2 regions of the Faecalibacterium sp. IP-1-18 genome follow, and region 1 is predicted to be linked to the other one. Evidence: predicted binding sites of a transcription regulator. Region 1 holds the regulator's gene; the other holds the start of a gene.
The links. Region 1 encodes HrcA, which represses chaperone genes, less so after heat shock. Its sites were predicted from a motif close to TGTTAGCACTCNNNNNNNNNGAGTGCTAACA; they were not measured.
Positions count from the first base shown of each region.

Region 2: MTP43_RS09545 (Hsp20/alpha crystallin family protein) is a predicted target of HrcA. The motif match lies at 2,363-2,393, and genes of this name have one in related genera.

Region 1 is NZ_CP094472.1:2,824,222-2,828,434, forward strand. Features, by position in the region: gene dnaK (molecular chaperone DnaK) at 1-491, opposite strand, end outside; gene MTP43_RS13425 (nucleotide exchange factor GrpE) at 593-1,213, opposite strand; gene hrcA (heat-inducible transcriptional repressor HrcA) at 1,210-2,283, opposite strand; gene MTP43_RS13435 (hypothetical protein) at 2,560-2,928, shown strand; gene MTP43_RS13440 (hypothetical protein) at 2,991-4,213, shown strand, end outside.
Region 2 is NZ_CP094472.1:2,029,292-2,033,504, reverse strand. Features, by position in the region: gene MTP43_RS09570 (YitT family protein) at 1-227, shown strand, start outside; gene MTP43_RS09565 (HAD hydrolase family protein) at 324-1,103, shown strand; gene MTP43_RS09560 (MmcQ/YjbR family DNA-binding protein) at 1,117-1,494, shown strand; gene MTP43_RS09555 (DUF6054 family protein) at 1,586-1,933, shown strand; gene MTP43_RS09550 (DUF2500 domain-containing protein) at 1,935-2,294, shown strand; gene MTP43_RS09545 (Hsp20/alpha crystallin family protein) at 2,530-2,994, shown strand; gene MTP43_RS09540 (GntR family transcriptional regulator) at 3,262-3,939, shown strand; gene MTP43_RS09535 (APC family permease) at 4,145-4,213, shown strand, end outside.

The sequences.
Region 1 (4,213 bases):
TTCTGGTCATCTTCCTTATCCACACCGTAAGCCAGAGCAGCTGCGGTGGGCTCGTTGATGATACGGCGGACGTTCAGGCCTGCAATAGTGCCTGCGTCCTTGGTTGCCTGACGCTGGCTGTCGTTGAAGTAGGCAGGCACAGTGATGACAGCCTCGGTGACGGTCTCGCCCAGATAAGCCTCGGCGTCAGCCTTCAGCTTCTGCAGGATCATAGCGCTGACCTGCTGGGGAGTGTACTCCTTGCCGTTCAGGGTCACCTTGTGGTCGGTGCCCATCTGACGCTTGATGGAAGAAACGGTGTTGTCGGGGTTGGTGATAGCCTGACGCTTTGCAACCTGACCTACCAGACGGTCGCCGGTCTTGGTGAAGCCGACAACGGACGGGGTGGTGCGGGCACCCTCAGAGTTGGCGATGACAACGGGCTCGCCGCCCTCCATAACAGCCACGCAGCTGTTGGTAGTACCAAGGTCGATACCAATAATCTTACTCATAATGAAGTCTCCTCTCGAAAGAACAAATCTTGTTTATATGATGCTTATGATGATGTCAAGCGGATGTTATTGCAAACTCCCTTGCGGGAGGTTCGGCTTGTTTATTCGGCCACCACAACGGTTGCATGGCGGATGATCTTGTCACCCAGCTTGTAACCCTTCTGGAAAACGGTGACCACCGTGCCGCTCTCCTGCCCGTCCGGGGCGGGGATCTGCTGCACAGCATTCATAAAGTTGGGGTCAAAGGGCTTGCCCAGCACCTCGATCTCCTCCACATGGAGGGCTTCCAGTGCCTTTGCCGCCTTATCCAGCGTCATGACCACGCCCTTTTTGTAGTTCTCGTCAGTGGTGGGGGCGTTGGCAGCCATATCCAGCGTATCCAGAATGGGGATGATCTTTTCCACTGCATGGGAAACACCGTCGCCAAACTTCTGGTCGGCCTCGCGGGTGGAGCGCTTGCGGTAGTTGTCGTACTCGGCAGCCATGCGCAGCAGCTGATCCTTGGCCTGTGCAGCATTCTTTTCCGCTGCATCCAGCTTTGCCTTAACGGCTTCCAGCTCCCGGGCCTTCTTGTTGAACCAGCCGCCGTCCTTCTTCTTGTCCTCTTCGGTAGCGGCAGCCTCGGCAGCAGCCTGTTCGGGCGCTGCGGCAGCGGTCTTTTCCTCGGGGGCAGTCTCCGGCTGCTCGGTCTCGGGCACCGTGTTCTTTGCTTCTTCGCTCATTCCAGATCCTCCTTATAGATCACAGTCCGCCGTGGTACGGCAGCCTGCGGGGTGTCTTTTCGTTTGCCGCTCATGCCCTCGCCAAGCTGGTCTGCAAACTCGTGCAGCAGGGGCATCAGCTTCTGGAAGGGCATCCGGGTGGGGCCGATCAGGGCAATGGAGCCCCACAGCCCGCCGCCTACCAGATACCGGTCGCTCACGATGCACAGCCCGGGGATCTGCGGTTCCAGATCCTCGCCCAGCAGCACGCTTTCGCTGCGGTTTTCCGGGGGTGCGATCAGGCTTGCGGCCTGTTCCTCGTCGTTCAGCAGGGTAAGGATATCACCCACCCGGCCGTCCAGCTGCGGCCAGTCCAGCAGGTACTGCTCGCCGCCCAGAAATACATGGGGCTTTACGCTGTCCTGCAAAATTGCGGCTGCGGCGCTGACCACCGGCACAAGCTCCGGTGCGATCTGGCCGCACAGCTCGCTGAGCATCCGGGTGGAAAGATCCACCGGCGCCACAAAGGTAAGGTTGCGGTTGAGCAGCGCCGCAAGGGCAGCTGCATTTTCCCGGGAAAGCCCGGTGCGTACCCGCGCCACCCGGGTGCGGACGTAACCGGCGGTGGTCACAGCCAGCACAGCGGCTGCGCTGCGGCCCACCTGCACCACCTCGTAATGGGCGATGCACAGATCCTCGGCGCAGGGGGTGCTGACGGCGGCGGTGCAGCCGCTGATGGCGGCCAGCGCCTTGGCAGCGCCCTGTGCCAGCTTTTCCGGCTCGTGGTCAAGGCTGGCGAACACCGCATCTACCCGGGCGCGGGTAACGCGGTCCAGCGGCTGATCATCGGTCAGCAGGTTGTCCAGATAATACCGGTAGCCCTTGGCGCTGGGCACGCGGCCCGCGCTGGTGTGGGGCTGCTCCAGCAGACCCAGCTTTGTCAGCGCCGCCATCTCGTTGCGCAGCGTTGCGCTGGACACTGCCATGTCAAAGTAGTTTGCCAGCACGCTGCTGCCCACCGGCTCGCCCTCAAGGCCATACAGCGCCACGATTGCCTGCAAGACCCGTTGCTTGCGTGCATCCATCGTCATAGCGCCTGCCTCCTTTTTGTATTGCTTTTGTTTGTTTAGCACTCCTTGTTCCTGAGTGCTAAGACCATTATAACCGTTTTTGCCCTGCTGTCAAGCCCTTTGCAAAAATGTTTATAAAGATTCATAATTCTGTCATAAAGGGGATGTGCGCCCTAGGTGGGGCGGGGCTGAACCCTCTCAGTCACGCCTGACGGCGTGCCAGATTCCCCCTTTTGTCGCTGCGCGACATCTCCCCCCGGCCGGGGGGAGTCTTTCCTCTCAGGGGGAGCCTTTGGCATGGTGGCACAGTTTCCGGCTCAAGCGCAAAGTTTGCGGGCGTGCCCGCTCCCCCTTGGGGGAGCTGTCGCGCAGCGACTGAGGGGCTTCAAATCGGCGGAGCCGGAAAAAACGGTTAAAAGATCTTCACGCCGAACAGGCGTGAATCTTCAGTTTTTTCCGGTGCAGCCCACCCCTTTGGGGTTAAAAGGGGCGAGCAGCCCCTTTTTCGTGGCTCCAGCGCGTCGAAATCGCTGGCACTTTTCTGGTTCTCTTTTGGTGTCAAAAGAGAACATCCCCGGGCAGCAGTGTTTTAGTTTTCCCCCCTTTTTCAGCTATTCGCGCAGTTTTAACCCCCATTCGCGCAGAATTTCTTTTGTTTTTGCCTAGTTTATGGTATATTTATGGTAACGACACCCCGTATAAAACCCACACGAAAGGAGCGAAACTTTATGAAAGCCAAACGCATTGTAAGCATCCTGCTGACCGGCAGTATGCTGCTGTCCCTGCTGCCGGTGTCTGCACTGGCAGCCGCCCCGGTGTTCGATGCACCCGCCCAGACCACGGCCAAAAAGGCTGCACCCCTTGTACAGGAGGCCGACGTCTCCCGCAGCACCGAGGAGGAAGCCGCCACCCGCAGCAGCCGTGATCTGGACGCAGAGAACAACACCGCCGAAAGCATTACCATCGATCTGGACGCCAAAGGCAATCCCACAAGCCAAGGTGACGTTGCCCATTGGTACTACAACGCAACCGCCTTGTTCTTGAACTCCGGCACCTTCACCCTGCAGCCCTCCTCGGAGCCCGGGGCAGCAAGCGCATTGCAGCCGGGTCTCTTTATTAAGAGATCTGCCGAATTTAAGGGCGGCACCGCCGGCAATTGGACCACCAACCGGGGCACCATCTCCGGCGGCACCTTCCAAGGAGAAGCGTCCAACCAGGGCACCATCTCCGACGGCACCTTCCAAGGGGCTATGTCCAACGACGGCACCATCTCCGGCGGCACCTTCCAAGGGGATGTGAACAACAACTACCGGGGCACCATCTCCGGCGGCACCTTCCAAGGAGAAGCGTCCAACCGGGGCACCATCTCCGGCGGCACCTTCCAAGGAGAAGCGTCCAACCGGGGCACCATCTCCGGCGGGACCTTTGAAAAGAAAGTGCTGCTCATGAATGGTGACGCTTCCATCACCATCAGCGACGGCCTGTTTGACGGCGTGGTTGTCAACAAAGGACGTTACGGCTCGCTTTCCATCACCGGCGGCCTGTTTACCAAAGATGTGGATGTATACACCATCAGCACGGGCAATCTTTCTATCACCGGCGGTTATTTTGTGGCAAAGCCTATCATGCCGCAAGGCAGCAACACCGGCTTTGCCACTGTGCGCGATCAGAATGGCAGAACCTTCCAAGTGCCTGTAAATGAAGACTTTTCTGAAAACGGCTACGGAACCCTTTATGTGCCTCACGGTACATCTGAGCAGGCAAACCCCATTACCGTAAAGACCGATACCGTATTGACCGACTGCCTTGCAGACGGCGAATCCATTATGGATAGCGTACAACAAAACGCGGACGGCAGTTACACCATCGAGGTATCCCAGCCGAAGTCCATCGTGCTGGTGACCGCGGAGCCTACACCGCCTACACTGGATGACTCCGAGATCGACTCGGC
Region 2 (4,213 bases), 790 kb from region 1:
CCGAGAAGGAGGAGGCGCTGCGGCAGTTCATCATCAATGACCTGCACAGCGGTGCCACCATGTACGAGGCCATCGGTGCATATAACTTTGAAAAGCACAACGAGATCATTACCATCGTGGACAAAAACGAGTATCAGAAGCTGATGAACTTTATCAACCGCGAGGACCCAAAGGCCTTTGTTACGATTTATAATGTGTCCAGCATGCACTACCAGCCCAAGCGCTGAGCGCGGTACAGGGGAAGGACACAAAAGCCGTGCCGGGGCTTTTCCGCAGCGGAAAACCGTGGTAAAATAAGAAAAAACGGAAAGGGAATAACAGCCATGGACATCAGACTGGTTTGCAGCGATATTGACGGTACGCTGCTGCAATATGGCAAAAAGGAGCTGGAGGGCGAAATATTCGAACAAATCCGGGCGCTGCATCAGCGGGGCATCTGGTTCTGCCCGGCCTCCGGGCGGCAGTATACCAGCCTGCGCAAACTCTTTGCACCGGTGGCGGACTGCTGCGTATTTATCTGCGAAAACGGCGGCACCATCTTTAAAGAAGAACAGTGCATCGCCAAAAATCCCATGCCGCGGGCACTGGCAGAGGAAATTGCCAACGATATGTGGACCCGCAGCGAGGGGCAGGGCGAGGTGATGCTCTCCGGCCAGAACACCGCCTACCTGATGGAGCGCGGTCTTGGCATGCTGCAGCGGGTGCAGTTCGTGGGCAACCACTACCAGATCATTCACAGCCCCGCCGAGGTGCCGGAGGACATCACCAAGGTGTCGGTGTACCTGCACGAGGGCGTGGAAAACTATGTGGAGCGCTTTGTGCCCCGCTGGAAACAGGCCAACTGCGCCGTGGCGGGGCCGTTCTGGATCGATACCACCTTTGCCAACAAGGGCATCGGGGTGCAGTGCGTGTGCCGCATCCTTGGCATCGACCTCGCACAGGTCATGGCTTTTGGCGATAACTACAACGACGAGACCATGCTGGACGTGGTGGGTGTGCCCTACATTATGGACAACGCCGCCGCCCCGCTGCGGGCAAAATACCAAAACCACACCCCCCGCCCGGAGGATGTGCTGGCGCAGCTGTTGGCACAGCAGCCGTAAAGGGGGCGAGCCCATGGACCGCAAGGGCTTGGAACAGCTCATTTTTGATACTTACAGCGTAGAGCCGGATTATCCGTGGATGGACACCCCGGAGTCGGCGGTGTTCCGCCATGAGGCAAACCGCAAATGGTTTGCGCTGGTCACCACTGTGCCCAAAAGCAAGCTGGGCCTGCCCGGGCAGCAGCCGGTGGATATCGTAAACCTGAAATGTGACCCCATCCTTATCGGTTCTCTGCGGGCAGAACCGGGCTTTTACCCTGCCTATCACATGAACAAGGAAAACTGGATCACCGCCGCGCTGGACGGCAGCGCCCCGGAGGATAAACTCCGGCTGGTGCTGGATATGAGCTACACCGCCACCGCACCCAAGTTGCGAAAAAAGAAAGCTTGACTGCAGCAAAATAAGGGCGGGCGCTGCAATTGCTGCCCGCTCTCATTCGTATTCAGAGTAAAGGGACTGCATTTTGCAAAAGGAGGAAGCTATGGCTATTTTTGAAAAGACCATCCGCAACCAGAACTTCGATACCCTGCTCCGCAAGCTGGAACACGCCATCCCGGACAGCAGCTGGTCGGCAGAGCTGGAAGCCGGCAGCGATTTCAAGGAGGGCAGCGCCCGGTGCAGCGTGCGGGTGTTTGAGCGGTACAGCATGGTGGGCGGCAACCGCCTTAGCCTGACGCTGACCCTGTTCCAGAACGGGGACGAGCCTATCCGACTGTCGGCCATTGCGGCGGGCGGCAGTCAGGCGGTGTTCTTTAAAATGAACACCCTCGGCGAAGATGCCTTTCTGAAGGACGTAAAGCAGCTGCTGGAAGAAATTTTGGAGGGGTAATATGTTTTATACTGGGTTTGACGCATTTTTCAGCATCCTGTTCCCGCTGGTGTTTCTGGTGGTGCTGGGCATGATCCTGTTTACCGTGGTGAGCAACCTGCGCACATGGGGCAAAAATAATGCGTCCCCGCGCCTTACCGTCCCGGCTACTGTGGTGGCCAAGCGGACGAACGTTTCCCGCCATCATACGGACAATACGATGTCGCATACGTTCACTACCTATTATGCCACCTTTCAGGTAGAAAGCGGTGACCGCATGGAACTGGAAGTAGATGGTTCGGATTACGGAATGCTTGTCGAGGGCGATACCGGAAAGCTGAGCTTTCAGGGCACGCGTTATCTGGGGTTTGAACGGAATTAAACACGCTTCTGCGCAGCATTTTTGAAGAAATCGCAGAAGCTGTGACAAAAGTATTATACTTTTATGAATTTTAGCACTCTACGCTTGACAGTGCTAAATAATTATGCTATAACAGTGGCGTGCTCAGGAGGAAGGGCAAAAGGAGAGCCGCAAGGTTCCCCGGAAAGCCCTTTGCAGGGAGCTTCAAAATGTAATTTTATACCCGACCCGAACGCCGGGATTGGAGGTATGTTTTATGTTTATGCCGACTGTTTTTCATGAGAACCTGTTCGATGATCTCTTTGATCCGTTCTGGAACGAGGGTGCACTGGAGCGTGCGATGAACCGCGAAGCCCGCGACACCTTTGGCAAGCGCGGCGCAAACATGATGAAGACCGATGTCAAGCAGACGGACAACGGCTACGAAGTAGACGTTGATTTGCCGGGCTGCAAGAAGGAAGACGTTCAGATGGATCTGAGCGACGGCTACCTGACCATTCAGGCAGTGCGCAGCCACAGCAATGACGAAAAGGACAACAAGGGCCGCTATGTGCGGCGCGAGACCTTCTCCGGCAGCTGCGCCCGCAGCTTCTATGTGGGCGAGGTGAAGAAGGAGGACATCCACGCAAAGTTCGAGGATGGTGTCCTGCACATCCAGCTGCCCGCTCCTCAGCAGACAAAGGCTCTGCCTGAGAACCCGAATTTGATCGAGATCGAGTAAATGCTGACCGTGTGCGTCAAGGCATAACGTATATAGGATGCCCCCGGAGAGCTGCAATAAGCCCTCCGGGGGCATTTTTTGTGTTCAGGCTTTCGACGACGGAGAGGGGAGAAAGTACCTGTTTTTGCCAGAAAACTTTATTTTTCTACCATTTCGTGGTATCCTTATAAGGCGCACGCAATACAGGCCTGCGGCTGCACTGGCAGCGGCTGCGGACTGCGTGCGGCAAAAAAAGAACGTATAGAAGAAAAAAGGGGGATAAAAGTCATGGGCGAATTTGCCTTTCAGACTTTACGGGAAAGTATCACCTCTGCCATCAGGAGCAAGATCCTTACCGGGGAGCTGCAGCCGGGCGTAAAGCTGGCCGAGCAGAAACTGGCCGAGGAGTTTGGCTCCAGCCGGGCACCCATCCGGGAGGCGCTGCGGCAGCTGGAACAGGAGGGCATGGTCGAGTATTCGCGCAATGTGGGCTGCTCGGTGCGCCGGGTAAAGCCGGAGGACGCCTACGAGATCTACCTGCTGCGGGCAAATCTGGAAATGACGGCACTGCGCTATTTTGATTGCAAATTCCCGGAGGAGGATCTGCGCACCCTGCGCGGCATCTTAGAGGAGATGCGCAATGTCCGGCCGGGGGATCTTTCGCAGATCGTGGAGAACGACAACCGCTTCCATGCGGTCATCGTGCAGCGGGCGGGGCTGCCCAGACTGCTGAAATTCTGGGACGACTTGAACTACGGCAACCTGCTTGTTGGGGCGAACAGCGGCTCCAACCACGAGACGCTGGCGCAGCGGCAGAACGGCATTCACACCAAGCTGTACGAGGCGCTGGCAAGCGGCGACACCGAGGTTGCCTGCCGCGCCGTCTACGCCCACTACATGGAGCCCATGGAGCGGATGCGCAGCGCAAACAGCGCCGCACAGGCAGCGGACGAAGCAGCAAAATAAGGGGAATTTGGCTGACCGTCTAAATTTTGACCAATCATTTTATGGAAATTGCAGATTGTCTACAATCTGCAATTATGCTATACTATCAAAGTGATCGGTCGAGTACTGCTGTATTTTTGGTAAAAATTGCGAAATGTATGCGGAACATCGGCCTTCTTACAGGAACTTCCGCCCTGTGTGGAAAAGAAAGAGAGGAATTGTCCGCATGTCTAACAAAGAAAAAGCCACAAAGATCTCGTGGCTTACCCTTGCCTTCATGGCCTTTTCTACGGTC